DNA from 4 places in the Paenibacillus sp. FSL P2-0089 genome. Region 2 is predicted to be linked to each of the others. Evidence: riboswitches for the same ligand, from Rfam matches in the RefSeq annotation. Region 2 holds a riboswitch; each other region holds the start of a gene.
The links. A riboswitch is a leader RNA that binds a small molecule or an ion and turns the genes downstream of it on or off. The one in region 2 is predicted to bind thiamine pyrophosphate.
Positions count from the first base shown of each region.

Region 1: linked by a shared signal. The riboswitch ahead of thiC (phosphomethylpyrimidine synthase ThiC) and the one ahead of NST69_RS12640 (ABC transporter ATP-binding protein) in region 2 are both predicted to bind thiamine pyrophosphate.
Region 3: linked by a shared signal. The riboswitch ahead of NST69_RS00500 (ABC transporter substrate-binding protein) and the one ahead of NST69_RS12640 (ABC transporter ATP-binding protein) in region 2 are both predicted to bind thiamine pyrophosphate.
Region 4: linked by a shared signal. The riboswitch ahead of NST69_RS08555 (thiamine phosphate synthase) and the one ahead of NST69_RS12640 (ABC transporter ATP-binding protein) in region 2 are both predicted to bind thiamine pyrophosphate.

Region 1 is NZ_CP152006.1:7,513,888-7,521,338, reverse strand. Features, by position in the region: gene rapZ (RNase adapter RapZ) at 1-114, opposite strand, end outside; gene NST69_RS32260 (ROK family glucokinase) at 160-1,110, opposite strand; gene NST69_RS32255 (DUF438 domain-containing protein) at 1,312-2,574, opposite strand; gene NST69_RS32250 (DUF1858 domain-containing protein) at 2,589-2,816, opposite strand; gene thiC (phosphomethylpyrimidine synthase ThiC) at 3,032-4,717, opposite strand; TPP riboswitch at 4,878-4,984, opposite strand; gene trxB (thioredoxin-disulfide reductase) at 5,034-5,987, opposite strand; gene NST69_RS32235 (tetratricopeptide repeat protein) at 6,034-7,451, opposite strand, start outside.
Region 2 is NZ_CP152006.1:3,082,528-3,089,978, reverse strand. Features, by position in the region: gene NST69_RS12650 (DHA2 family efflux MFS transporter permease subunit) at 1-131, opposite strand, end outside; gene NST69_RS12645 (TetR/AcrR family transcriptional regulator) at 313-969, shown strand; TPP riboswitch at 1,036-1,138, shown strand; gene NST69_RS12640 (ABC transporter ATP-binding protein) at 1,269-2,039, shown strand; gene NST69_RS12635 (ABC transporter permease) at 2,020-2,796, shown strand; gene NST69_RS12630 (ABC transporter substrate-binding protein) at 2,793-3,878, shown strand; gene thiM (hydroxyethylthiazole kinase) at 3,897-4,700, shown strand; gene thiD (bifunctional hydroxymethylpyrimidine kinase/phosphomethylpyrimidine kinase) at 4,728-5,555, shown strand; gene thiE (thiamine phosphate synthase) at 5,552-6,217, shown strand; gene NST69_RS12610 (GNAT family N-acetyltransferase) at 6,628-7,200, opposite strand; gene NST69_RS12605 (ABC transporter ATP-binding protein) at 7,399-7,451, shown strand, end outside.
Region 3 is NZ_CP152006.1:117,843-125,293, reverse strand. Features, by position in the region: gene NST69_RS00530 (sensor histidine kinase) at 1-336, opposite strand, end outside; gene NST69_RS00525 (response regulator transcription factor) at 333-1,007, opposite strand; gene NST69_RS00520 (EAL domain-containing protein) at 1,108-2,142, opposite strand; gene NST69_RS00515 (pyridoxamine 5'-phosphate oxidase family protein) at 2,351-2,770, opposite strand; gene NST69_RS00510 (MFS transporter) at 2,930-4,108, shown strand; gene NST69_RS00505 (hypothetical protein) at 4,157-5,608, shown strand; TPP riboswitch at 5,681-5,791, shown strand; gene NST69_RS00500 (ABC transporter substrate-binding protein) at 5,941-7,014, shown strand; gene NST69_RS00495 (MTH1187 family thiamine-binding protein) at 7,066-7,359, shown strand; gene NST69_RS00490 (ABC transporter permease) at 7,356-7,451, shown strand, end outside.
Region 4 is NZ_CP152006.1:2,105,043-2,112,493, forward strand. Features, by position in the region: gene NST69_RS08525 (hypothetical protein) at 1-130, shown strand, start outside; gene NST69_RS08530 (S-layer homology domain-containing protein) at 312-1,562, shown strand; gene NST69_RS08535 (GNAT family protein) at 2,103-2,630, opposite strand; gene NST69_RS08540 (amidohydrolase family protein) at 2,647-3,810, opposite strand; gene NST69_RS08545 (SDR family oxidoreductase) at 4,100-4,972, shown strand; gene NST69_RS08550 (hypothetical protein) at 5,131-5,667, shown strand; TPP riboswitch at 5,723-5,825, shown strand; gene NST69_RS08555 (thiamine phosphate synthase) at 5,955-6,626, shown strand; gene thiS (sulfur carrier protein ThiS) at 6,623-6,826, shown strand; gene NST69_RS08565 (thiazole synthase) at 6,857-7,451, shown strand, end outside.

The DNA of each region.
Region 1 (7,451 bases), 3.3 Mb from region 2:
GAAGAACCCCAGATCCTCCAGGCTCTGCACGGCAATCGTCTTGCCCGCACCCGACATGCCTGTAATGATAATCAGGGTGGCATGGGCGGGCAGGGTTTGCTCGAGGTCGGTCATTACAGCATCCCTCCCTATGATTAGTATATGAATAATTCCGGTCTTTTAAGAACGCAGCAGCAGGCCTGCCGCACCAATAATACCGGCGTCATTGCCAAGCGCTGCAGGTACAATCGTAACACCGGTCTGCAGAGGGGCAGGCGCCAGCTTGGCGAATACCCGGCGGACTTCATCGAACAGAATATCGCCTGCCTTGGAGACTCCGCCGCCGACGATGAATACTTCAGGGTTCAGGACCGCTGCAACGGAGGCCATTGATTTGCCCAGGTAGAAGGCCGCCCGGTTCACAATCCGCAGCGCAGCTTCATCGCCTGCCTTGGCGGCATCGAATACTTCCTTCGCAGCGATTTTTTCAACGGTGGACAAGGAGGTCCGGTCCCCGCGTGCTACAGCATCGTTCGCCATACGGATAATGCCTGTCGCTGAGGAAACGGTTTCCAAACAGCCCATGTTCCCGCAGCCGCACTGGATCGCTTCCAGATCGGGCACCACGGAGATATGTCCAAGCTCGCCGGCCAGACCGGCAAATCCCTGATACACCTTACCATTAATGATAATACCGCCGCCGACACCCGTACCGAGCGTATAGCAGACACAGTTCTCTATGCCGCGCCCTGCACCGCTCCAGGCTTCGCCCAGTGCAGCCACGTTGGCATCATTGTCTATTTTGACTGGCTTGTTCAGGCGACCCTCCAGAATGGAGCGGATCGGCACATCTCTAAATCCTATGTTGGGCGCAAGGATGATGATACCTTCACGAATATTCGTAAATCCGGCCAGTCCCGCACCGACACCAGCCAGCTGGTCCCAGGAGTACGGAGAGTCCTCCACAATCTGGCGTACATACTTCTCGATATTATCGATGACAGCATCGACGCCATCCGCAGTCCCTGTCGGACCTTCGTAAGTGTGCAGCAGGCTTCCCTCGGCATTACAGATTCCAACCTTAATCGTGGTACCACCTAAATCCACGCCAACGTAGATATGTTCAGACATGTTACAAGCCACCTTTTTCTATGCTAAAATAGTTAATCCTACGTACCCACTATAATAGAACCCTCCCCTGCGGTCAAGGAAAGGCGATACACCCGGGGCAATGGACTTCAGTTCTTATTTGTTAACAAAAAGACTTTCTCACCAGGCAGGCAAGAAAGTCCGTTCATTCTCTTCTATTGTAGGGTGCCAGATACCTTAATGCTATTCGGACAAAATCCGCTTCTGGCCCTCAAGGGCACGGATCGGTGCGATATTCTGGGTGAATTCCAGCGTCCCCATATAACGGCCTCCTGCATCCCGCACGGCGAAATAACGGATATAGATGAATTTATCCTTGATGTTAATCCAGAAATCTTCGGCATCCTTCACTCCGGCTTTGAAATCAGCCAGCAGCTTCTCAACAACATGCACACTTTGCGGCGGATGGCAGTTCTGTACGGTGCGGCCGATAACGGCCTTCGTCCGGGCGAAGATCCGTTCCTTGCCATGCGAGAAGTAGCGGACGACATCGTTCTCGTCGATAAAGGTCAGATCCACCGGCAGATGATTCATCAGCGTCTCGAGCTGGTGTAGCGACAGCAGCCCGGTCTCGAACCGGATGAAGCCCTGCGGGGACAGGCCTTCCCCTTCTTCCGCCGGAACATCAGCACCCTCAGGCTCCGCTGCACGTTCCGGTATCCATTCCTGGTCGGGCGCAGTCAGGCAGAAGCCGATTTCATCGCTTTCGCGGGCGATTTTGACCCACTCATCCTCAGTCAGCTTATCAAGCGCCATCGGGAGCAGAATATTCTCTTCCTTGAAGATCATCTCATTGACTTCCTTAATGATCTCCTCCAGTGCGGCTGTAATCTGCCCGCTGTCTCCGTTATAGGCGCTAAGCGCCTTCTTGGCTTCCTTGATCATATTGCGGATTCCGTCATCCACTCCCCACATTACCTTCGTAGGACCGTATATGCCGTACTTCTCCAGGTAAGGGAAAAGCAGATTCTCCTTGCGGCTGTAGTGCTTGTCGAGATCCAGCAGCAGACTCAGGTCCTCCAGCAGCTTATAGATAATCTCATCGCTGGCGTTCTTCTTGAACTTATCCGCATGCAGCTCCAGCCGGAAGTTGACCAGACGTTCGATCTCCCGGTTCTCCAGCTTGAACGTATGCACGGGATGACCGGGCTGCTCCTCAGGCTTAGAAGAACGGTGGATCTGTTCAATCGAGCCCTTGAAGATTGCCGTATGCACGGAGCAGAGGCGCTGTACTTCCTCTACCGGAATGCCTTCCTCGGTCATCAGAGAGTGCTCCATGGCGGAGATTTCCTCCACCGTAACATCGCCTACCGCTTCTTCAAAACGCGCCTTAACCTCCTCCACGCTTTTGCCCGCATGCAGCTCCTTGATGATCTCTCTCAGCATAGCCTGGCGGCGTGTCTGTTCCGGAATATCGACCTCGCGGTTATTAATCAGTTCGCTCATCACAATCTCTCCTTCTATTCTATAATCTCGAAACCATGCTGCTGAAAGGCCAGCCGAACGGTTTCCAGCTCTATTTTCTTTAATTTCATTCCTTTGGAGAGGGTCATAAATCGTCCTGCAGTCTGCAGCATTCCAGGCTTCGCAATATCACGAAAACCCAGTTCCACCATGATCTCAACAATTTCCGGGTGCCTGGTTACCAGCTCAAAGACCGATTCATCCAGCTTCAACGCTTTGCTCATCCTTTTGCACACCTCACTAATGAGAATTCTTCTCAACACCAGCTTAGCATAGGGTACAGAGGTGAATTGTGATTGTAATCACTAACTACAAAAAGACTATCCCCGCCAGCCATTCAGCTTGTGGGGATAGCCTCAGAATAATACGTTTACGCTGTAATCACGGCCTCTCGGCCATGAACAACGTACCTACATATAGATTAGGTCATGCAGCTAAGTTACAGTGATTGGCTCCATCTATGGGAATTCCGGATATCATGCGAAATCCGCATGCTGCAGAATTTAGGGCCGCACATCGAGCAGAAATGCGCCTGCTTTGCCCCCTCCGCAGGCAGGGTCTCATCATGATACGCCTGCGCCCTTTCCGGGTCCAGGGAGAGATGAAACTGGTCGCGCCAGCGGAACTCGAACCGCGCCTTGGACAGCGCGTTGTCCCGGTCCTGCGCACCCGGATGTCCCTTGGCGAGGTCTGCGGCATGTGCAGCAATTTTGTAGGTAATGACTCCTTCGCGCACATCATTCTTGTCAGGCAGGCCTAAATGCTCCTTAGGTGTAACGTAACACAGCATTGCCGTTCCAAGCCCCCCGATTATCGCTGCCCCGATGGCCGACGTGATGTGATCATAGCCGGGTGCAATATCCGTAGTTAGCGGACCGAGGGTGTAGAAAGGGGCTTCGTGGCAAATCTCAAGCTGCTTGTCCATATTCTCCTTGATCTTGTGCATTGGCACATGGCCCGGACCTTCTACCATAACCTGAACATCGTGCTTCCAGGCAAGCGCCGTCAGCTCTCCCAGCGTCTCCAGCTCGGCGAACTGAGCTTCGTCATTGGCATCAGCGATAGAGCCGGGACGCAGGCCATCCCCCAGCGAGAAGGCCACATCATACGTCTTCATAATCTCACAGATGTCTTCGAAGTGTGTGTACAGGAAGTTCTCCTGCTGATGGGCCAGGCACCAGGCAGCCATAATCGATCCGCCCCGGGATACAATGCCTGTCATTCTCCGGGCAGTGAGCGGAATATAGCGCCGCAGCACCCCGGCATGAATGGTGAAGTAATCCACCCCCTGCTCCGCCTGCTCAATCAGCGTGTCGCGATAGAGCTCCCAGGTTAAATCCTCAGCTATACCGTTCACCTTCTCCAGCGCCTGGTATATGGGCACTGTCCCGACCGGCACAGGAGAATTGCGGATAATCCACTCCCGGGTGGTATGGATCTTAGAGCCGGTGGAGAGATCCATGATGGTATCAGCCCCCCAGCGGGTCGCCCACCGCATCTTCTCCACCTCCTCTTCAATAGAAGAAGTGACCGCCGAATTTCCGATGTTGGCATTGATCTTCACCAGGAAGTTACGGCCGATAATCATCGGCTCACTCTCCGGGTGATTGATATTGGCCGGAATAATAGCACGGCCCGCAGCCACCTCATCCCTAACGAACTCCGGCCGGATATTCTCCCGGATCGCAATATACTCCATTTCCGGTGTGATGATCCCTTGCCTTGCATAATGCAACTGGGTCACATTGCCGCCTGCATAGGCCCGCCTCGGATTCCTGCACAGTCCTGGATAAGCTTCTGCGGCAGCCCCTTCTCTGCGGATTCCGTTATCCTCCGGCCGGACGGCTCTTCCGGTGTACTCCTCCGAATCGCCACGCTCCGCGATCCAGCTTGAACGGTGCGGCGGCAGCCCCCTCCGAATGTCCATCTCCTCCGCGGCATCCGTGTACATACCGCTTGTGTCATAGACACGCAGCGGAGCATTTTCCTCTTCCCCGGCAACGCCTTCGGTTCTGCTGAGGCTGATCTCCCGCATCGGAACCCGGATATCCGGGCGTGAGCCCTCCACATACACTTTACGGCTTGCGGGGAATCCCGAAAGATCCACCTCTTCGTTTTTACCCATTCCTTTCATTTCAATCTCCTCCTCTTCGCTCTGTACACTCATCAGATAAGAGGTCACGCAGCAGATTGAGCTGAAGAATCTATAGATTCCTGCAAGTCAAAAAGCCGCTCCACCTGGAGCGGCTTTATTAAAGGAACAGCCAAATAAGACTGTATTCAAAAAAGGTCCGACTCCACTTTCCTACGCTGGTATGATCCAGATCAGGTTCAAGGGTCCGGAAATTCAATTTTCCCGTCTCAGCCTATTCAGGCTCCCCTAGTGGGTATCTTATCTAATTAAATACATTTTACCTGTATGGGTAATTCTTGTAAACCCGTTATTTGTCTAGCGATTCGCTCCAGTCGTGCACCATCGTGCCTTCCAGGAACTTCTCGGCATCCATAGCGGCCATACAACCGGTTCCCGCTGCCGATATCGCTTGACGGTAACGGGTATCCTGTACATCGCCACAGGCGAATACACCCGGGATGTTGGTCTCGGTGGTACCCGGATTCACCACGATATAGCCATTCTCATCCGTATTGATCTGCCCGCCCAAGAAGGCTGTGTTCGGTGTGTGTCCAATCGCTACGAACACGCCGTCTGCCTCCACCAATTCTGTCAGACCTGTCTCATTGTTAAGCACCGTAAGGCCCTTCACTCCGGTCTCTCCTACCGTTACTTCAACCGGTGTGCGGTTCAAGGCCCAGGTTACCTTGCTGTTGTCACGCGCCCGGTCCTGCATGATCTTCGAGGCCCGCAGCTCGGGACGGCGGTGAACCAGCGTTACGCTGGACGCAAAGCGGGTCAGGAAGCTGGCTTCCTCCATAGCGGAGTCTCCGCCGCCGACGACGACAATCTTTTTATTACGGAAAAAGAAGCCGTCACAGGTCGCACATGTGCTGACCCCGCGTCCCACATTCTCCTGCTCGCCCGGAATGCCCAGATATCTTGCAGAGGCCCCGGTTGAAATAATAACCGACTCCGCTTCCAGTACACCCATTCCGTCCACTGTTACCTTGAACGGACGCTGTGAGAAGTCCACCGACTCCACCCAGCCATTCTTGAATTCAGCACCGAAGCGTTCCGCCTGCTTGCGCATATTGTCCATCAGGTCCGGACCCAGAATCCCTTCAGGGAAGCCTGGAAAGTTCTCCACTTCTGTCGTCGTTGTCAGTTGTCCCCCCGGCTGCAAGCCTTCAATGACCAGCGGGCTCAGGTTCGCACGCGCCAGATAAATCGCGGCAGTCAGCCCGGCCGGGCCTGTTCCGATTACAATCGTTTTGTACATTACATTGGCCTCCTTACAAGTAGGTGTTCTTACAACAGCAATTGCTTCAAATGCGGGTAGTGGACGGCGATAAGCCGCCGGTTCCGGGCAGCATCCCCTTGGGTCCGGGAGCAGCCGCAGGCTCCTGCTCTTCGCCGGGCGAGCCGCCGGCTTCATTCAGGTTCTCCCCGATCAGCCGCTGAAGGCTGAACAATGCCGCCTCCTGCAGGCGGTCCTCCTGCAGTGGCTCCTGCTCCAGAACTCCGCGCAGTACCTCGGACATCTCCTCGTCCTCAATCCAGCGGAGAGCCTCGGTCACCTGAAGCTTCGTAGCGGAATCGCCGTAGCGCAGCGCCCAGAAGAACGAGGCGCGCAGCAGCGGATTATTCCGCACTTCTTCAGTGAATCTGCCTGTATTGCCCTTCCACTGCTTCAGCTGCTCCTGGAAGGGCAGCTGATAGTTATAGCTGACAGCAGGCATAGGGTGTCCTTCTGCCCGGGCCTGCTGGAGCTGGGACAGGAAGAACGCAGGGACAGCGGAAGCAGGGTCCAGCTTGGCTGCCTGTCTCCAGCAGCGCAGTGCCTCATCATGTCTTCCGCTATTGCTTGCCGCCGCGGCACAGTAATGATACAGCCCGGCGTCTCCGGCGACCTCCTCGTCCTTCAGCAGACGGCGGAAATGGCTGTAAGCGGCAGCGTGCCGGCCCAGGATACCCATGGTTGTAGCCATTTTGAATACATGCTCCTGATGGAACGGCACCGTTGCTTCTAGCATACCGAGCAGCGTTTCAAGCTGTTCCTTATCTCCTGCATACTGCAGGAAGATGGCCATATTGCACAGAGCGTGCAGATTGCCGGGGTCTTGCTTCAGCACCTCATTCAGACATTCCTTCGCCTTGGCGAACCGGCCCATATAGAAATGAGCTAGTGCCAGATTATTATGCGCAGCCAAAAAATCCGGGGTACCCGCAGTGATCTCCTCCAGCAGCTCTACAGCCTGAGGGAACTTACCCTCCTCCAGCAGACTCCGCGCCCGGTCATGCTCTACGACTCCCTCACGGCTACGGATACGCACCAGCGGAGCAGGCCGGTTCAGCTCATATTGCAGCAGCTCCATCAGTTCTTCGGATTCGGTCATGAACTCGCCGTTAGCATCCTCTTCCAAGTAAGTGACCAGCGAACGCTCCGCCTCTTCAAAGCTTTCCATATTGGCGAAGTTATTAGCCATGTAGAAATGGCATTCCGTCATAGCGGGGTCGATTTTCTCCAGAACATGGATAAGAATCTCGTTAGATGCGGTATAATTGCCCATCTCAGATAATATACCCGCCATATTGCAATGATTCACCGGATTATCCGGCTCATATTCAACAGCTTTGCGAAAATTTCTTAATGCCTTATCATATTGAAAGCGGTCCAGCGACCGAACGGCTCTTTCAAAGAAAAAATTGGCATCCAGAGTGACCGGAATGACATTACTGTGCT
Region 2 (7,451 bases):
AGCCTGGACAAGGCTACATTCATCGCCGTACTGTCCAGCACAACCATAAATACTCCGGCAATAATGGCCAGCAGCGGAACCAGAATGCTGGACAGCCGGAAATCGGCTTCCTGCTTCAAGGTCTGATCCATGTCTCTTCTCCTCCTGAGCTGTCCGCGTTCTACATTGACCTGCGGGCAGATTGTTCTATATAATGAGTGAACGGACAACTGTCCGTAAGTGCAATTCATAGTCTACGGACAATTGTCCGTTGTGTCAATTCTTTTATTTATTTTTCTGTAAATCGCTGATTTATTTCTGAAAGGGGTTCTCATGAAAAAGCCAGACACCGATGCTGCACAGCTCCCGCGCTCAGCTCCGCAAGCCAAAGAATCCGCTCCGCCCGAGTCCGCCGATCCTTATGTACAGCGGATTCTTGAAGCTGCCCGCCATTTGTTCACCGAGAGCGGACTTGAGGCAGTCAGCATGTACAGCATTGCCAAGCGGGCAGGCATAGGACAAGGCTCCCTGTACCGCCGCTTCACGGACAAGGGTGAGATCTGTTCTGCACTGCTGAAGGGCAGCGCAGATCAATTCCTGTCCGGGCTGGAGCAGCAGGTGGCTGCCAGTGCCGGTGAAGCTCCGGCTCTCGCTCAGCTGCAGAGCAGCATTGAGCAGATTGCCGATTTCATTGAGCAGTATGCTGAGCTGCTGAATATGATCAAAGCCGAGTTCACCGGTAAGAAGCAGCTGACCCAGTTTGAGCATCCTTTTTTTCAGCGGCTGGGGGTGATGATGACAGAGCTGCTGCAGCGTGCTGCGGAGGGCGGTGAGATTATTGACATTGATCCTGCCTTTGCGGCCACGGCCTTAATCTCTGTCCTCAGCCCAGATCTGTACCTGTATGAGCAAAAGCGGCACCACTCCTCCAAACTGGACATCTCCCGGGGCATCGTCACCTTGTTCGTGACCGGTCTGGCGAAGCGCTGACCGCCTGCTCTTTACAAGAGGGGAATTTGTGGTATATTAAGTAGCAATTACGAATTCAATAGCAATATTATTCACTAGGGGAGTCGGCCGACTGAGACGGAGCTTAAGCTCCGGACCCTTTGAACCTGATCTGGATCATACCAGCGGAGGGAAGTGGAGCAGAATGTATCAGTGGTTCCCGTCACAGGGCCGCAGCCGACTGTACCTTCCGCCCCATTCATTGCCTCCGGGAATGAATGGGGCTTTTTTGTGCTCCGTGCAGGTTCTATTTCAATCCGGGGAGGCTTGTACATAGTCTTATGATCAACATTAGCAATCTATCTTATGCTTTCGGGACCGGTTCGTCCCGGACACCCGTCTTCTCAGAGCTATCCATGAATGTGCAGCGCGGCGAATTCATTTCTGTTGTAGGCGGAAGCGGATGCGGTAAAAGCACCTTGTTCAAAATCATCGCCGGCCTGCTGGAGCCGGACAACGGCAGGATTACGCTGAACGGAGCCGAGTCCGCTACAGCAGCGAAGAGGCTGGGCAGTGTGGCCTACATGCCGCAGCAGGATCTCCTCCTGCCTTGGCGGACCGTAATGGACAATTGTCTGCTGCCCTGGGAACTCAAGCGCAGCCGTCCCAAAGCGGCCGCCGTGGCCGAGATTCGTACCCTGCTGCAACGCTTCGGCCTAGAGGGAACCGAAGGGGCTTATCCCCAGGAGCTGTCCGGCGGGATGCGCCAGCGCGTGGCGGTCCTCCGCACCGTGGCGGCGGGGAATGACCTGCTGCTGCTCGATGAGCCGTTCGGGGCGCTCGATGCCATTACGAAGCGCTCACTACAGCGCTGGCTGCTCGAGTTATGGGCGGAGCTGGACAAGACGGTGCTGTTCATCACCCATGATCTGGAGGAGGCTCTGCTGCTCAGTGACAGAATCTATCTAATGACGGGCAGTGGCGGCGGCGGGATGCAGGAATTCCCAGCTGGTCTCCCCCGTCCGCGTCATCACAGTCTGAACTATCTACCGCAGTTCGCCGCCCTGCGCCAGGAATTGGAGCTGAAGCTATATGAGAACCGCCGCTCCTAGAAGATTGCTCCAGCATTACGGTCCGGCTGCCCTGCTCGCCCTGCTGACGCTTGCAGTCTGGGAGACTGTAGCCCGGCTGGGCCTGGTTCCTCCCTTCATTCTTCCGGCTCCGTCTGCGGTCTGCAAGGCCTTGGTGGAGGAACGCCGCCTGTTATTCGGGGTGCATCTGCCGGCTACACTGCTTGAAGTGCTCACAGGCTTCGCATTGTCTGTGGTCTGCGGCAGCCTTCTGGGAATCGCCATGCACCTGTTCAGTCCGCTGGCCAAGGCGCTGTATCCGCTGCTAATTATCAGCCAGACGGTTCCGCTGATCGCGCTCTCTCCCCTGTTCATCATGTGGTTCGGCTACACCCTATGGAGTAAGGTCGCTGTTGTCTTCCTGACCGCTTTCTTCCCGGTGGTCATCGGCACCTATGACGGCTTGTCCAAGAACACGGACGCCTACCGGGAGCTGCTGCTGACATATGGCGCGAACCGCTGGCAGATTCTCGGGAAGGTGGGCGTTCCGCTGGCCCTGCCCTCTTTTTTCTCCGGACTGAAGCTGTCGGCTGTGTACTGTGTGATCGGTGCAACCATCGGGGAATGGCTTGGAGGCAGCCAGGGGCTGGGCTATTTCAGCCGCAGAATGGCAGGGAATCTCCAGAGTGCCAAGATGTTCGCCGCTGTTGTCTTGTTATCCGTGCTCGGTATCCTGCTGTTTCTGGCTGTCGCCGCACTGGAGAAGATTATTCTGAAGAAAAGAGGACATTATTCATGACTACTATCCGCTATTTCCGTTATCTGCACCATGCGATTTCAAGGCCAACCGTTCTACTGTCTGCTCTGCTGCTCAGTATGCTGCCCGTCCTGGCAGGCTGCACCAATACGAACAGTCCGGCGGCCTCCGGCTCTTCGGCGGGGACTACAGCCACTTCTGAAGCTGGGACTGGAGCCGAAGGCGCAGTCCATAAGCTGACGATTATGCTCGACTGGTATCCCAATGCTGTCCACTCTTTTTTGTATGCGGCAGAGGCTGAAGGCTATTTCGCTGAGGAAGGTCTGGAGGTTGATATTCAGATGCCGGCCGATACCAATGATGCGCTGAAGCTTGTTGCTGCGGGAAAGGTGGACCTGGCACTCAGTTACCAGCCGCAGGTATTGATGGCACGGGGGGAGCAGATTCCGGTCAAGTCGATTGCTGCGCTGGTGCGCCACCCGCTGAATCATCTCATCGTAGCTGCAGACAGCGGCATTACCCGCCCGGGAGAGCTGTCCGGCAAGCAAGCCGGATATTCCTCCGTCCCGTTGTATGAAGCCATGCTGAGCACGATGGTCAAAAGCGACGGCGGGGACCCTTCCTCCCTCAAGCTGGTGGATGTCGGCTATGAGCTGATCCCTGCTCTCTCCACCGGACGGGTGGATGGCATTATGGGCGGGTTCATCAACCATGAGCAGCTGATTCTAGAGCAGGAGGGCCATCCGGTCCGCTCCTTCAATCCTGTGGATTACGGGGTCCCGGACTATTATGAGCTGGTGCTGGTCGCCAGTGAGCAGGGACTGCAGGATTCGCAGGGCTTTTATCACAAATTCGTGGATGCCATCAGAAAAGGCCAGCAGTATACTGCCGATCACCCGGATGAAGCGCTGAAGCTGCTGCTTACCCATCAGGAGGATACCGCACCGCTGGATGAAGCCATTGAGCAGCGCAGTCTGGAGATCCTGCTGCCGCTGATGGATGCCGGTTCCCAGCCCTTCGGCTATCAGGACAGCGCATCATGGGAGAAGGTGAACCAGTGGCTGAGTGAGAACGGTCTGCTGGCTGCCGAAGTGGATGTTAAGAATGCTTTTATTAATTTTTAATTACATCTTTCAGGAGGAATTCATATGTCTTATCTGTCCAAAGTACGCCAGACGAACCCGCTGGTGCATAATATCACGAATATCGTAGTTGCTAACTTCACAGCTAATGGGCTTCTGGCCCTGGGAGCTTCGCCGTTCATGGCCGATGCCATTGAAGAAGTAGCGGATGTCGCCGCCATGTCCGGCGCGGTTGTGCTGAACATCGGTACACTGAATGAAGCTGCCATTGCTTCCATGATCGAGGCCGGAAAGGCTGCGAACCGCCACCATGTACCGCTCGTGCTTGATCCCGTTGGAGCCGGTGCTACCGCCTACCGCACGGATGTTACAGCTAAGCTGCTCAGTGAGCTACAGCTTACTGCGCTGCGCGGCAATGTGGCCGAGGTTGCCAATGTGGCCGGGGAGAGCTGGGCTAGCAAAGGCGTGGATGCCGGGGCCGGCGAAGGCGATGTAGTAGCTCTGGCGAATAAGGCAGCGCAGAAGCTGAACTGTGTCGTGATTATCACCGGCAAGGAAGACATCATCACGGACGGCAAGCGCACTTATATCGCCAGCAACGGGCATTCCATCCTGACCCGGGTAACCGGAACCGGCTGTCTGCTCAGTGCGGTGGTGGGTGCATTTCTTGCCGTAAGCGGCGGGGAGGTGCTTGAGGCGGCGGCCGAGGCCCTCTCCTTCTACGGCGTGGCAGCAGAGCTTGCCGCTGAGGCGGCTGAAGCCCAAGGTCCGGGCAGCTTCCAGACCTTGTTCCTGAATCAATTGTCACTAGTGACCCCGGAGCAATACAGCAGCCGCTCACGGCTGAAGCTGCTCGAAGCCTAGAAAGCGCACCTCAAAGGAGAGAACAAGATGACTAGCATACGCAAAGCGTTGACCATTGCCGGCTCTGACAGCGGCGGCGGGGCCGGGATTCAGGCGGATTTGAAGACGTTTCAGGAGCTGGGAGTGTACGGCATGTCTGCACTTACTGCACTCACCGCCCAGAATACATTAGGAGTCCAGGGCGTCTATCCGATGGAGCCGGAGACCGTTGCAGCCCAGCTGGATTCGATCGGCAGTGATCTGCCGCCGGATGCCATCAAGACTGGGATGCTGTTCAGTGGTGACATCATCCGCGTAGTTGCCGGTAAAGTACAGCAGTACGGCTGGCAGCAAAAGCTGGTGATCGATCCGGTCATGGTCGCCAAGGGCGGCTCACAGCTGCTGCTCCAGGAGGCAGTACAGGCGCTGATTACAAGCCTGCTTCCTCTCTCGCTTGCCATCACCCCCAATCTTCCAGAAGCAGAGATGCTCACAGGAATGAAGATTCAGGGCCGGGAAGACCGGGAACAGGCGGCTAGACTGCTTCATCAGATGGGACCCGAGTACATTATCTTGAAAGGCGGACATGACTCCTCAGGAGATGAGGCAGTGGATCTGCTCTATGACGGACGGGAATTCCAGTATATGTCCAGCCCGCGGATTGCGACGAAGCATACTCACGGAACCGGTTGTACCTTCTCGGCTGCGGTGACGGCGGGTCTTGCGCTGGGCCGCTCCATGCCTGAAGCGGTCCATACCGCCAAGGCCTTCATTCAAGCGGCGATTGAGGATAGTCTGAATATCGGGGCCGGGCAGGGGCCGACGAATCATTTTGCTTATGGGAACCGGATGAGAACTAGGGGGATACTGCTATGACACGGATAGATAGCGAGGACATGCGCAGACTGCTGAAGCTGTACTTCATTATGGGCAGTGTGAACTGCCGCCAATCACCGGAGGACACTTTAACCGCTGCTGCCGCTGGGGGCATCACTCTATTCCAGTTCCGGGAAAAGGGTCCCGCTGCGCTCAAGGGTGCCGCACTGCTCCGTCTAGGGCAACAGCTCCGGCAGATCTGCCGGGCCTATAACATCCCGTTCATCGTGAACGATGATCTGGAGCTTGCCGCTGCGCTGGATGCCGATGGCATTCATGTCGGCCAGGATGATCTGCCTGCCCGGCTGATCCGGGAGCAGCTCGGTGAGCATAAGATCATCGGAGTCTCCGCACATAATCTGACGGAAGCCCGGCAGGCTATCGCGGACGGCGCCGATTATCTCGGAGTCGGTCCTGTCTATCCTACCTCGTCCAAGGATGATGCCCAGGCCGTCCGGGGAACTACTGTCATTGAAGAGCTAAGACGAAGCGGCCTGAGCATTCCTGTGGTGGGAATCGGCGGCATCACCCTGGAGAATGCCCCACCGGTAATCCGGGCGGGAGCGGATGGTCTCTCCATCATCTCGGCCATTGCCGGAGCTGAGGATATACGCGAGACTACGCGGAGATTCGCGCAGCTCGTCACCGCTCCTTCTTCATAATTTAAAACCAGGCACGCTGCGGGTGGAACAATGTTGGTGGAACGATGCGGGTGCCTCATGCCACGCATAGGGTGTACCTCACTTTTCCACCCGTCTGCTTTGTGACGACATATAGCATTAACCAGGGCGCATACCCATTGTGTTCGGTTTTCCGATTACATTCGGCTTACGTGGCGCGCCCGGTCCAATTATATTCGGTTTTCCGCATACATTCCGCTTACGTGGCGCACCAAGTCCAATTGTGTTCGGTTTTCCGCATACATTTGGCCTACGCGACACGCCAAGTCCAATTGTGTTCGGTTTTCCGCATACATTTGGCTTACGCGACACTCCCGGTCCAATTGTGTTCGGTTTTCCGCATACATTTGGCTTACGCGGCGCGCCCTGTCCAATTATGATCGGTTTTTCGATTACATTTGGCTTACGCTACCCCCTCTGTCCCCGCGTAATCTGCCCATAACAATAGTAGAATAGAATTGTCCGTCTGCCAGCCGCTTGTCTCTGCGCAGGACACCCTCGACCTCGAAGCCAAGGCTCTCATAGAGCCGGATCGCCTTGTCATTCCTCTCCAGAACCTTCAAGCTCAGCTTATCCAGACTGATGGTATCCGCCCAGCCGATAGACTGCTCCAGCAGGCTCCTGCCGATTCCATATCCCCAGAATTCCTGCAGCACCCCGACTCCGAACTCGGCCTGATGGGCCAGCCTGCGAAGCGGCCTTCCTTCACATCTGGCGAAGCCCGCCAGCCTGTCCTGAACCTCGGCAACCAGGAACAGGTTCGTGCCGCTGGCCGTATCCGCCGCTATAAGCGACCCGAAGCCCTCCGGGCCGATGAATGCTTCCCCCTGAACCCGGTCTAAATTCTCCGTCTCCCCCTCGATCTTCAGCCTCAGCGCGGACAACTGGAGGGCATCTTGCGGTGAGGCGGATCTCACCGTGTAGCGGAGCCCTTTATTTTCATATCCCTGTGCAACAATAATCATTCTGCTTCTCTCCTCCCAAGCTTAAGGCTGCAATCTCGTTCTCCGGTTCATACCAACCTATCCAGTTTAGCATTTACTTCCGGAAAATCCAGGCGTATAATGCCCATGACAGACATGTTGCAGGATTATTTTTACATATATAGTATCCCTAAAATTCAAGCAAAGCTGGTGACCCTATTGTCGAGAGGCTTCAGAGCCATGGGACCCGGAGGAGGCTTCGGGCATGGCAAATTAAAGTTCAATGAGGAGGA
Region 3 (7,451 bases), 3.0 Mb from region 2:
TGTCACCAGCTGTGTTATGCCCGCAGGATCGACCCAGAATATTCTCGACAGCGGATAGGCTTCGCCTAAGGCCGACAGCCGCTTGGTAATATCCGCCGGGGGTTCACCAAGAAGCTTGCGCGCTTCCTCATGCCACAGAATCTCCAGCTTATCTATACTGGAATACTGTTCATACTCCTTGGGTGGACTTGTATGAGTAGCCCCCGCGAAGATGCTGTATACGGCAATCGTCAGCGGAATAACAACCGGCACGAACAGCAGTGCAGCTACAATAATCAGCAGATAACGAAAAAGCAGCGAACGGTGCAGCAGCTGGAAACGCCCTGCCCCCTTCACCCTCTCACCCGGTAGCCGATCCCCCGGACCGTCTCAATAATCTCCGGCGCGGCCGGATCAAGCTCCAGCTTCTCGCGCAGATAACGGATATGTACCATCAGCGTCTTGTCGCCTTCGATATAGCTCTCCCCCCAGACCGCCTCATAGATCTGCTCCTTGGTCAGAATCTGGCCCAGATGCCGCAGCAGATAAGAGAAGATCTGAAACTGCTTACCGGTAAGCATAATCTCCCGTCCGGTCGCAGCTTCCGTGACCACACTGCTCCCCGGTATGACAACCAGATGCTTAAGGGTCAACTGAGCGGGCGCGGCAGCGCCGCTTCTTCTCAGCAGAACCTCGATTCTCGCCGCCAGCTCATCGGGATGAAACGGTTTGGTCAGATAATCATCCGCGAAGTCCAGCCCCTGAAGCTTATCGTCAATGGAGGTGCGCGCCGAGAGCATCAGAACCGGCAGCTCCGGATAAGCCCGCTTCAGCCGCTGGCCGACGGTGAAGCCGTCCAGCCCCGGCAGCATCACATCCAGAATCGCAAGCTGGCAGCCCTCTGCAGCTTCAAGCGCCCCGTCTCCGCTCTCCAGCCAGCGCACAGCATATTCCCGTTCCCGCAGATCTGCAGCTACGACACTGCCGATCTCCCGGTCGTCTTCTACGTACAATAGGGTTACACTCACGTTGTTAACCGTCCTTTCTTCCTTCCAAGTGACATCACAAATCCCCGGATACCGGCAGTCTTGAGGTCTGCCGGTATCCGGGGAGAATGATCCTTGCTGTTCAGGCCGTAATTCCGAACCTTCCCGGAGGCTTCTCCTCCGGCAGCCCGAACAGATAGCCTTGTCCCAAATCCATACCGAGATCACGGCAGACCAGGAATTCCTCACGGCGTTCAATGCCTTCAGCCAGCAGGCTTGCACCGAATTCTCCGGCCCTGGAGATTATCTCCCTAAGCATCCGTTGCTTCCCCTCATCCCGGTCACAGAAGCTGATCAGACTGCGGTCAACCTTGACATAATCCGGCTGGAGGAGGGACATCAGCTCTAGCGTGGAGTAGCCGGCGCCGACATCATCCAGCGCAACCCGCATCCCCTGCTGGCGGTATTCGGCGAAGATGGCGCGCAGATGGGCAATATCGCTGATCTGCTCCGTCTCCACTACTTCAAATACATAGTCCTCCGGGTTCTGGTCCAGCCTCCGGATCGCCTCGAAGGTATGCGTAAGACAATACTTGGGATTATAAATAGAAGAGGGCAGGAAGTTAATGAACCGCTTGATGCCCTTAGGCAGCAGCTTACTGCCGGTCTCGATCGCCGAGATCCGGGCGGCCCGGTCAAGGAAGGAATGAAATCCTGTCCGCCGGGCAATCTCAAACAGCTCATAGGGCTGAAAATAACTGCCCTGGGGCAGCGGGCGCAGCAGAAATTCAAAGCCGACAATCTCCTCGCTGAAATTCACAATCGGCTGCATGTGGCTGCAGAAATCATGGCTCATAATGATGGACACCAGATTCTCGTTAGCGAAGCGGACCTTCAGCTGATCGAAGGTCAGCCACCGTTCCGGAGCCGCAGGGGCACCTTTGCTCTTAACGCACACGGATAAGGAGTCCGCTATGTCCTTAGCCGCCACCAGCATTTCTATAAGCTTCAACAGCTCTTCCTTACGATGATATGGAATGATACAGGTCTTGCTTGTCTCAAATACTTCATAACCGGCATTCCGGATGGCAGAAGCCAGCGGATCAGAGCAGGGGCGGAGCTTCAGCTCCCCTTGATCCTCTATCGGGTCGATGTCAGCACAATCAACACAGTTCATGGCAATCCCCTCCGCCTCATGATGTCGATAACCTGAGGTCATTATAGCATGATTCCTCCGGCACAATCCGAAAAGCAGCAGCAGAAAGGGCCCCCTATGAACCATGAAGGTTCCTAAGAGGCCCGGATTGCCGGACTATATAGTACTTAGGCTTAGGCGGAACTTATCCGTTACCGGCCACTGCCATCCTTTTACCGGAGACAACCGCTTAAGACTGCCATACCCCGTGCTCACCGTTCTTGCCCATATATTCAATCCGCGAAGGGGACAGCTCAAGAATGACATAATCGGGATCATCCGGTCCCTTGAACCATTTCTCCAGGGACTCATTCCATACCTTAGAGCGCAAGCTATCATCCTTCGTCACAGCAACTGTAGCTTCAATCTCCAGTACATCCTTGCCGCCGCCCTGTTCATAGCCAAGCAAGAGACTAGCATTTGGATTATCCTGAAGCTCTTCTACCTTATGAGTCTTGCGGTTAGTTGCCAGATAGATGGACAGTCCGTCATGAAATATCGCCATGTAACGAACCTTAGGTTTGTTACCGGCCTCAATCGTGCCGAAGGAACCGAACCTGTTGTCGTCCAGCACCTGTATGATTGTTTTCTCCAGCTCTTTGTTATCCATTGACGTCACAGCTCCCTTCAAATTCATGTGAATATAAGTTTATATATTCACGTCCACGGTTTGGATTTATGATTAACCTGTGCCTAATATAGTGTACCCTTCCCGTTCATTCTGAATCCCGCCATCTGTTCATAAATTGATTCATAAGGAGTCTTATTCTTGAAAAAACTAATCTGGATCGGCTGTCTCTCCTATTTCGTAATCGGCCTCGCCCATGTCGTCCTGGGCTCCATTCTTCCGGTGCTGCTCCAGCATTATGACCGCAGCTACAGTGCAGGGGGCGAGCTGATCTTCAGCCAGTTCGCGGGCTTCCTGGCCGGCGTACTGGTCTCGCCGCTGCTGAACCGGCGGTTCGGCAAGCGCGGCGGCATTCTGATTGCCACCGGCCTGCTGCTCTGTGCCGAGATTGCCTACGCCTTCCTCCCGCCCTGGGGCTGGATGTACGTAATTGCCGTAGCCGCAGGGTTCGGCTTCGGGATGATCGAAGCCGTCATCGGCACGATTATTATTGCCGCAGTCACCGAAGGAACGGCGGTTGCCATGAGCCGGCTGGAGGTGCTGTTCGGTGTCGGGGCGCTGCTCATGCCGCTGGCGGCCAGTCCGCTGATTGCCGCCGGGCAGTGGAGGCTGGCCTTCCTGATCGTTGCCGCCTTCTCCCTCCTCTCGCTGCTCTTCTGGGCGAAGAGCAGATTCGGCCCGCTGGACAGCGCGCTGAATGAGCGGCCTGCCCGCCCTGACCGCGCTGCGGCAGCGGGAACCACCAGACGGTTGTCCTTGCCCTACAAGGGCAAGCAATGGGTGGTGCTTGGCTTGTTCATTCTGTTCTTCTTTCTCTATGTAGGCACTGAGATGAGCCTGGTGAATTTCATGCCGGCGATCTTCATCGCGAAGCTGGGCATGAGCGAGGCCGCGGCTGCGCTCACGGTGACCTTCTTCTGGCTTGCCATGTCGGCAGGCAGACTGTTCGCCGGTGTCATCGCCGAGAAGATCTCCTACCGCATCTATGTGCTCGTCAGCTGCTTTGCCGCTTTGCTGCTGCTTATTATTTTCCCGTTCGCCGGTCACCGGCTTGCCGCCTTTGCCATCATCCTGCTGCTTGGCCTGTTCATGTCCGGCATCTTCTCCATCGCGCTGGTCTTCTCCAGCAAGCTGCTGCCCGGCGCGGAAGAATCCACGCCCAGCATTATGATCGCCTCCGGCGGAATCGGCGGCGCGGTGCTGCCGCTGCTGACGGGCTGGTCCATGGATCATCTGCAGATCGCCCAGACCTCGGGACTTTTGGCCGCTTTTGCCGCGCTGTTATTCGTGCTGAGCGTAACCGCCTGGAGAATCGGGTAATTGTATACAACAAGGTCCATATTCTGTGAATAAGGATGGAACCCACACATGGCTGAACTGCATTCCGAGCCCACTCTGCATACCGCCTTGCTGCAATTCATTTTCCCCTTCTCCATCAAGGCCGAGGTCGATGAAGAGCTGATTGAGAGTTTACAGAAGGATGGATTTACGCGTTTTTTTCTTGAGAACAAGGAACTGGAGCATGCCTATTACGGAGAGAACCACTGTGTATCCCATGAGAAAATGGAGCGCAGCTATCTTCCGTTTGCCGCCCATGTCTTGTTTCCGCATGAGAAGGACAGGGATTCCTTCCGCCGCTTTTCCCGGGTGAGTGATCTGCTGTGCGGGCTGCAAATGCCCTTTCAGACGGTTCCCTTCCGCGTGCTGTCGACAGATGTGTTCCTCTGCCCGTTCGAGCTGGGCTTCCTGACGGTAAGAGTGGCTATTGAGGAAGAGAATCTCCCCTTCAGCATGGTGCTCGAATTCGCCGACCGGTTCCGCAACCTGGAGGATGTAAGCGTTCAGGATGAGCATACCTTCATCCATTGTCATAAGAAGTCTTTTGCCCGGGTGGAGGACTTCGTGTTCAGGCATCTGGCAGCCGGGCTGGAGCCGTATCTTGATCCTGCGGAGACCAATGGCAATTATTTCGAGACCCTGCCCTTCTTCGTCGATGAACGGATGCTGGTGCAGGCCTTCTACGGCGTTAATCTCCCTGAGGACGAGGAAGAGATCAGTGTCGAAATGCTCTACCGTGCCTCTCAGGTGGATGGTCTGACCATCGACGGCAGCCCCTACATGAGTGCAAGTGATCCGGATTATATCAAGCAGTACACCCGGGAGCATTGCTATAGCCGCTGGGGGCCGGACACCTACTATATGACCAATGAGCAGACCTTCTGCTGCGTGAGCCGGGCGAAGCCGGAGATTGCCGCAGGCCTGATCAGCCAGATGTACGGCGAATATTATTACGGAATGCTGCTGAGTATTTTTCATAAAATCGTGCTGCTGAAGCTCGCCAACCTTCACTCCCGGCTGCGCATCAACCACGATAACGACGAGATCGAGAATCTGATCTTCCTGATCAACAAATTCTCGGCCAAATTCTACTTCCTGGAGCTGATTTCACAGTCGCAGGGGCGGGAGATTTTTTTTCAGCTGCGTAAGGTGTATGGCAATGATGCCCTGTTCGATGAGGTGAAAATGACCCTGAATGACCTGTTCCAGTACCAGGACAAATTCCAGGCCAAGCGGCGGGATACGCTCCTGATGGTGCTCACCGTGTTTACTGTCATCAGCGGAATATACGGGATGAATCAGGTCATCGAGGATCTGAAGGGCCAGATTGACTGGAGCAAAATGCTGGAGTACTCCGCGTTCGAGTATCTGGCTCTGTTCCTGACCTTCTCGGGGATCACCGTCAGTGTCGGCTTAACGCTGAGAGAGATCTGGAACGGCATCCGCAGCCGCCGCAAGAAGCGGCATTATACGAGGGATTAAGACACAGAGGGTGGACAATGTCGAAGCTGCCGTCTATAATACACCGTAAGAACATAGCAATACCCGTGAACTTTATAGAACCAGGGGTGCTGGAATTGGCCGGCTGAGATTGTATCCCACAAGATACTGACCCTTATACCTGATCTGGATAATGCCAGCGTAGGAATCTTCATTCGGCACAGTGCCTTAAGCGGTACTGAAGCTGAATTCCCCTCACGCAAGTAACTGGCGTCCCGATCTTCGGGACGCTTTTTTGATTATATGGATGTACAGGAATAGGGTTTCTGTAAGCTCTGAAGACCAGGGGTTGCTGGAAGGAGAGAAAAAGAGAAATGGGAGTCAAAAAAACAGTAATGCTGCTGCTCAGTTCCATGCTGGTTCTCACGGTCGCGGGATGTGGCGGCGGGAACAACAGCGGCAATGCGGGGGCCAGTGCACCTGCTGCCGGGAACAGTACGGCTGCACCTGATGCAACCGCAGCTGCACCCACGGATGCACCTAAGGCGCTGACCCCGGTCAAGATTGCCCTGGACTGGACGCCGAACACGAATCATACCGGCCTGTATGCAGCCAAGGAGCTGGGCTATTACGCGGAGGAAGGTCTTGACGTACAGATTGTACAGCCAGGCGCTGCCGGGTCTGATACAATGGTCACTTCCGGCGAAGCCCAGTTCGGCATCAGCGCCCAGGAGGCGCTGACCCTGGCCCGCCTGCAGGATGTGCCGCTGGTGTCGATTGCTGCAATCATTCAGCATAATACCTCGGGCTTTGCGGCTCCGAAGGACCGCAATATTAAGACGCCGAAGGATTTTGAAGGCAAAACGTACGGAGGCTGGGGCTCCCCTGCGGAGCAGGCTGCCATGAAAGCCATTATGGACCCCGAAGGCGGGGATGTCTCCAAGGTGAAGCTGGTGAATATCGGCGAAGCGGACTTTTTCACAGCCGTGAAGCGGGATATTGACTTCGCCTGGATCTTCTATGCCTGGACCGGGGTGGAAGCCGAACTGCGCGGGGAGCCGCTGGATATGCTGTATCTGAAGGATTACGCTCCGCAGCTGGATTACTACACACCGGTGCTGACCACCAGCGAGAAGGAGATCGCCGAGCATCCTGAAGTGGTGAAGGCCTTCCTTAAGGCTACGTCCAAGGGGTATCAGTACGCTATCGATAACCCGGAAGAAGCCGCGACGGTACTGTCGGATGCTGTACCTGATCTGGACCCCAAGCTGGTGCTGGCCAGCCAGAAATGGCTTAGCCCGAAATACAAGGACGACGCCCCGCGCTGGGGTGAGCAGAAGCTTGAGATCTGGAAGAATTACGCCGACTGGATGTACGGCCTGAAGCTGCTGGATAAGCCGCTGGATGCGGAGAGTACGTTTACGAATGAATTTTTGCCGGAATCATAATGAACCCGCATGACGGGAATCTTATACTTAACTTGAAAGGAATGATTGATCATGGCTAACACACTGCTTAGCATTCAGGTAATTCCCAAGACACCGAACAACGAGGATTCCATCCCTTACGTGGACAAGGCTATAGAGGTGATTCAAAAGTCAGGCGTGAAGCATCAGGTGAATCCGCTGGAGACCACGATGGAAGGCGAGCTGTCCGAACTGCTGGATATTGTGCGTGATATGCACGAGGCGCTGATCGCTTCCGGCAGTCCTAGTGTCATCTCACAGATCAAGATCGCCCATAATCCGGGCGGCATCAGCATGGAGAAGCTGACGGAGAAATACCGGCCGTGAGAAGCACCTGGAAGCTAGTGTGGCCGCCCTTTGTGGCGGTCCTCTTTTTTGTCGGGATATGGCAGCTATCGGTCATGCTGTTCGACATCCCG
Region 4 (7,451 bases), 980 kb from region 2:
TGCTGCGGCTGGCATGAGAGAGAACCGCGATGTCTCTGCGGAGACTGCCAAGATCCGTACCATGAGTCTGCTGCTGATGGTCTCGCTGGTCGTCATGATCTTTTTCATGGTCTACAACACAATTATCTAAATAACCTGCTGCCGGATGGGCAGTGTGATAACAGCTCTGGAAGCCTCGGCCTCCAGGGCTGTTTCGCATGTCTGGATGCACATGGTTGGATATTGTTCCCAACGGCTATGTATTCCGGTACACTGTGATTAGGTGCTTGGTTCATTTGGCATCACATACATACTTAGGAGTGAGCGCAGTAATGATAGGAAGAAAATTAGTAACGGTCGGGCTGAGTCTGGGCTTGCTGCTGGGTTCAGCCGGGCATATGTCTGCGGCAGCCGATTATGAAGGACACTGGGCGCAGAAGCAGATGAGCCGCTGGCTGGAAAAGGGATGGCTGAAGGGATTCGCGGACGGGTCAGTCCGGCCGGATCAGGCGATCACTAGAGCGGAATTTATCGCGTTAATCAACCAGTTGGCCGGGCTGACGACTGAGAGCAAGGTGAAGGCTGATTTCAGCGATCTGCCTAAGACGAGCTGGGCATACGAAGAAATCTCGAAAGCGCTGGAAGTGGGCATCATCAAGGGTTACGGAGGCACGATTCGTCCGGGCGATCCCGTTATGCGCCAGGAGGCGGCGATTATGGTGAGCAGAATGATGTATTTTGAGACGGGAAGCACGGAGGTATTATCCATGTTCAGCGATAAGGATCAGATTGCAGGCTGGAGTGAAGCCGATGTCGCTGCACTGATCAATGACGGAGGAATGAAGGGGTACCCGGACGGGCGGTTTGCTCCAGAACAGGCGATGACCCGGGCCGAAGCAATTGCACTGCTGGATTATTACAATGTCACAAGCGGCGGCTTGCAGAGTGTAACTATCGGCCGTTCTGAGGGGCTCGGAAGCTTTAAACCAGGAGCTATCAAATACTATAATAATGTCACTGTATCCGGCTATGATGTGCTGCTGCAGAATCTGAAGATTTTTGGAGACCTGGTCCTGGAGGAAGGAATCGGCAACGGAGAGGTGAACTTGGACAGTGTTGAAGTACTAGGCAAGGTCATCATACAGGGAAGCGGAGATCCCTCAGTGCAGCTCAAAAACACAACCATGAACCAAGTGATTGTGCAGAAGAATAGTGGAACTGCCCGCCTGCTCACCGAAGGTACAACCTGGGTGAAGGCATTGTCGGTACAGTCCGGTGTAAATCTGGAAGAGGGGGAGGGTACCGGAGACGGGTTCACAGATATTGATCTGCCATCCGGCCTTGCAGCCGGGATCGTAGTGACGCTTAACGGCAATTTCGGAGATGTGAACATTGAAGCCAAAGGACCCTTCCTCCACCTGCAAAAAGGCTCCATACGCACGCTTAAGACCGCTGCCACTGCAACAGGGGTTAAGATAGAGCTGGATGAAGGGACAACGGTGACGCAGGCGATTCTAAATACTTCAACAAAGGTTAGGGGTGCGGGTAAGGTTCAGGATGCAATTGTGAAGGAAGATGAATAGAGTTCTGGAAATAAGGCCGTTATCCCAAGGAGTGAGGTCTTGTCATGAGGGGCGATGTACTGCTATGAAGAGATATCGACCCGATGTATGCGAAAACAAACATGTCTTTCAAGGCACAGCTCCAGCATGAAAATGAGCAACGTGGCTAAAAACAGAATGTCGTCTTTTCATTTATTTAACATATGTAACCCGGGAAACTTAACACAAATGGAATGAACGCGCCGCGTAGGCCGAATGTAATCGAAAAACCGAACACAATTGGACTGGACGCGCCAGGTAGGCCGAATGTAATCGAAAAACCGAACACAATTGGACTGGACGCGCCGTGTAGGCCGAATGTAATCGAAAAACCGAACACAATTGGACTGGACGTGCCAGGTAGGCGAATGTAATCGAAAAACCGAACACAATTGGACTGGACGTGCCGTGTAGGCCTGCGTTTATCGCAGAAGACGTGTTTTCACAGATAACCGAATACAATTGCACCATGAAGCCATGTTGGTTTTATGTATGCTAAAAACCGAATACAGCATCCTTCCGCTATATCCCGATAATCGCCCGGTACTCCCGGTCCAGTATCGCATAAAAGTATTGGTTCACCCACTGGTCATTCCAGTGTATTTCTTCCCGGAATACGCCTTCGCGGGTCAGGCCCAAGCGTTCCAGCACCTTGATGGATGCGGTATTGTATTCATTGCACATAGCCACGACTCTGTGGGCCTTCCATTCTTCAAAAGCAAGCTTCAAGGCCAGCTGCGCCGCTTCGGTGCAGTAGCCTTGCCCCCGGTATTCAGGGAAAAGGCTGTAGCCCAGCTCCCAGCTCTCGCGCTCTTTTACATACCAGTGTATGCTCAGTTCCCCTACAGGGGTTGCTTCGGGAGTAGCTAGCCGGATCAGGAATTGTCTATGCCAGTCGCTAGCGATTCGTTCCGTCACCGTCTTCCGGACTGCCTCCTTGTCAGTTGGAATCATATCCTCGAAGGGCCAGAGGGCGGTATTGGTCTCCAGTTCTGTGATGAAATCGATATCGTCCGGGGTGACCGGAGATAGTGTGATTCTTGCATTCATTTTGCAAAACCTCCTGTTAGTATGATTTCGATACGATCTTGCCGTCTTTCATTACCCAGCTGACCTGCCGCAGGTTGTTAATATCCGCCAGCGGATCTCCCCCGACGACCAACAGATCGGCCCTCTTGCCTGTCTCAATGGTACCGAGCTCATGTTCCAGCTTACAGATCTTGGCACCGGTTGAAGTGGCAGCCACAATAATCTGCATCGGGGAGAGGCCGGCCTGGCCTAACAGCTGGATCTCCCTCCACGGCATACCGGCTCTGTACCACGGAGGAGTTTCTTCAATAAAATCATCCCCCAGCCCAATCTCCCCGCCTGCCTGAATAAATCTCCGGACATTATCCAGCCCTTGCTCCAGCAGCGGCGCACCGAATTTGTCCTGGAACATCTGGAGTACGGTGAGGGTGGGGACGATACGGATGCTCCCGCTCACCATTTGCCGGATCAGTTGATCGTCCAGCCGGTCGTAGACCATATGCGCAGCATCGCTGATCCCTGCATCCACCAGAATCTGAAGATTGCGTGCACTTGTAACATGAGCAGACACACAAGCACCCATACTCCTGGCCTCCTGGCAGATCGCTTCGAGAATCTCCTGATTCAGCTGCGGCAGTCCGGCGGTTGCGGGATCGTAGCCGTCTTCCAGCGCTGTTTTGATGAAATGTATTCCTTGTCCCAAGACTTCAAGGACCTTAAGCCGCGCCTCCTCTGCACTCCCTACTCCGATAGGCTCCTGACCACCGTACCCGCCTGGAGCGGTGAATACCTTGCCGGATGTAAGAATTCTGGGAGAATTAGCGTCCTCCAACTGCTGCGTATATGTGACCACATCATCAATCGATGCTGCCGTAGTCATCCCCTCATCCCGGATCGTAGTAATTCCTTCCGCAAGGCACGCGGCCAAATATTCCGTATGATATCCGTGCAGCGGCTCATTCTGTATGTACTTGAAGCTGGTATGGGCATGGGTGTGAATAAACCCCGGCAAAAGGAACAGACCCTCAAGGTCGATCACTGTTGTTGCGGAGTCATGCCCGATTCTCCCGTTAATGTCACTATACTGTGTTATGGTGCCGAAACGGCCATTAACAATCTCAATGCTTGCATGATGCAGCGGCTGCTGTCCGGTTCCATCGATTACAGTTCCGTTCGTCAGCAAGATGCGCTCATTTCCCATGATAGAAGCGTCCCCTCAGTTAAGGTAGTTGTCGTTCCCCACAAAGTATAGGACATTCCCCCTAGCGGATATAGATAATATTCTTTTTGGAAACGTTCGTTGCTTACCGTACTACCGTTCCGATATAGGCACCGTTGAATGAAGATTGGCTGTTTGGGCGGCTGCCAAGTGTGGTAAGTAACATAACGTACAGTCAAGCAGGCACACTGCCTGTGCATAAACACCAGACCTTAAGCCATGCTAACATGATTAATCAACAATACTGTGGACAGCGAAAGGAGAATGGATTATGCCAGACACTAACAAACAACCTGTCAAAACTCTGCCCCCGCAGGTACAGGATCAGCGCCCGGGAATTGAGAGTGAGATGAACCCGCTCCCGGAGTTTGAGACACCTGCGTACAAGGCAGCAGGCAAGCTGCTGGGCAAGGCCGCGCTCATTACCGGAGGCGACAGCGGGATCGGGCGTGCGGTTGCCGTGCATTTTGCCAAGGAGGGCGCGGATGTGGTGATCTCCTACTTGAACGAGCATGAGGATGCGGAAGAGACCAAGCGCCAGGTGGAGCAGGAGGGCAGAACGTGTATTCTGATCGCCGGGGATATCGGGGACGAATGCTTCTGTCAGAGCTTGATTCGCCAAACCGTTGAAGGACTCGGCAAGCTTGACATCCTGATTAACAATGCGGCGGAGCAGCATCCGCAGGACCATATTGAGGACATTACAGCGGAGCAGCTGGAGCGTACGTTCCGGACGAATATTTTCTCCATGTTCTACCTGACGAAGGCAGCTATGCCTCATCTTAAAAAAGGCGCTACGATCATTAACACGACCTCCATCACGGCGTATCGCGGCAGCCCGCAGCTGCTGGACTATTCGTCCACCAAAGGAGCCATTCTCAGCTTCACCCGTTCGCTGTCAATGAATCTGGCCGATAAGGGCATCCGCGTGAACGCGGTAGCGCCCGGACCGATCTGGACCCCGCTGATTCCGTCCACCTTTGACGCGAAGAAGGTCAGTGAGTTCGGCGGCACCCAGCCGATGAAGCGCCCGGGGCAGCCTGAAGAGCTGGCACCGGCGTATGTATACCTGGCCTCGGACGATTCCTCCTATGTGAGCGGACAGGTGATGCATGTGAACGGCGGCGAGGTTGTCAACGGATAATGGGTGCAGAATAAGATCTGGATGCAGATTTGTGTGCAACATATAAATTTTATTTTAAAAAAGCCTAACCGCTTGCCGGCAGGCTTTTTTTCTGCGCTTGTAACTATTACAATATATTTCCGTCTATTTAGATAATTTGATATGAAAAGGGGATAGGGATGCTTAGAAAAAAAGGATTCATTCTATCTGCAGCGGGGATTTTAATTTTTCTGGTAGTGTTCATTTATTGGACTCCTTTTGCAGGGAGAGTTGTGGAAAACACAAGATTGGAAGGATATGCAAAAAGCATTGGGATTAGAATTACACAGGAATCGCCGCCGCTACCCCTTGTTACTTCCGGGAAAACCCAAATTCCGGTTACCCAAGGCAGCTATTGCTGGGGAAAATTAGGATGTGCAGATTATACAGGAGGACAATCCTTGGTACAGGGGGTTACTCCCACTGTTATAGCCCCTGAGGGGGGGATCGATGTTGCTTTTACTTATAAACCGGCACCCGGCGGGTTAACCGTTCAGCAATTTGTCGATGATAAAGAAGTGCAAATTCCATTGAAGAACGGCTCTTTTAATGCTCCAAAAGAACAAGGCGTTTATTACTACGGCATATCAGCATTCTGGACATCCGAGGATGGTAAATTTTCAGAAGGGAGTTCATCCGTGGCTTTTGTAATTGAAGTAAAATCTACGAAAGAATAGCTCTAACAGGAATTATATGCTAATATACAAAAAGCAAGGCCAAACAACCGCATAGAACGATCACTAGGGGAGCCGCAAGGCTGAGACGGGCGTATCTGCTCGGACCCTTTGAACCTGATCTGGGTTATACCAGCGTAGGGAAGTGGAGAACGAATATTGCAGCGGGGGTATACGGCTAATACCGGTATTCCTGTTTCTATTCCAGACTGCTTCCTTTACGGGGGCGGTCTTTTTTGTGTTGTGGAGAGGTGTAGTGTGAGCTGGGACAGACGGGAGGGGGAAAGGCGTTGCACGAAATTCATGTCATCTCAGACGGTCGGCTCCACCCTGAGAAGCTTGCGGAGCTGGCTGCGGCGGTACATCCCATGGTGGATTATATCCATCTCCGGGAAAAAGCCATGTCCGCCCGCGAACTGCTGGCGGCGGCGCAGCAGATGCTTCAGGCCGGGGTTCCGCCTTCGAAGCTGGTCATTAATGACCGGATCGATATTGCCTTGGCCGCTGGGGCAGGCGGTGTACAGTTGGCCTGGCATAGCCTTCCGCCAGCCGCAGCACGCGGGCTTGCACCGGGCCTGCGGATCGGCAGGTCGGTACACTCGCGGGAAGAGGCGGCGGAGGCTGGAAGGCGGGGAGCAGACTTCTGCCTCTACGGGCATGTTTTCCCGACGGCCTGTAAGCCCGGACAGCAGGCACGGGGACTTGCGCAACTGGCCGAGGCTGTCCGCTGGAGCCGCATCCCGCTGATTGCGCTTGGAGGGATTACCCCGGGTAATGCCGGAGCGGTGCTGGCCCAAGGGGCGGCTGGCATTGCTGTCATGTCGGGGATCTGCGGAGCCCCGGACCCGGTGGCAGCGGCCATGGCGTACAGGGAAGCGGTCCACAGGGACAGGGCAGCGGAGCTGGCTGAAGCGCTGGATATGGCTCAAACACAGGGCACAGCAGGAGGTGAACAGGCATGAATGTGACCGTTAACGGAAAGAGGCAAAGAATCGAAGAGAGCTGCCGGACACTGGAGGATCTGCTCTCCCGGCCCGAGTGGGCCGGTAAGCTGGTGATTGTCGAGCTGAATGGTGAGCTTGCTGGCAGAGAGGTTTACGGAGAAACACTGCTCAGTGAGGGGGACCGGGTGGAGCTGGTTCATTTTGTAGGCGGAGGCTGAACACGAAGACTTATCCCAGGAGGCGTTAACATGCAAGATCCATTGATGATTGGCGGAGTGACTCTAACCAGCAGACTGTTCATTGGTACCGGAAAATACAGCCGCAACACCCTCATTCCCGAGGTGATTACGCGATCAGGCTCACAGGTCATTACCGTTGCTCTGCGCCGGGTGGACCCGGAGAGCAGTGACAATATTGTCAGCCATATTCCTTCCCATATGACCTTACTGCCTAATACCTCCGGTGCGCGCACCGCAGAGGAAGCAGTACGGATTGCCCGGCTGGCGAGATCGGCGGGGCTGGGGAACTGGGTGAAGATTGAGGTCATCAACGACCAGAAATATCTGCTGCCGGATAATACCGAGACCATCCGGGCGACCGAGATCCTTGCAGCAGAGGGCTTCGTGGTGCTTCCGTATATGAGTCCTGACCTGTCCGCCGCCCTGCGGTTGAAGGCAGCGGGGGCTGCGGCCGTGATGCCGCTGGGAGCGCCGATCGGGTCCAACCGCGGACTGCAGACCAAGGAACTGATCCGGATTCTGATCTCCGAGACGAATCTGCCGGTGATCGTGGATGCCGGAATCGGCAGACCGTCCGAGGCGGCTGAGGCGATGGAGATGGGGG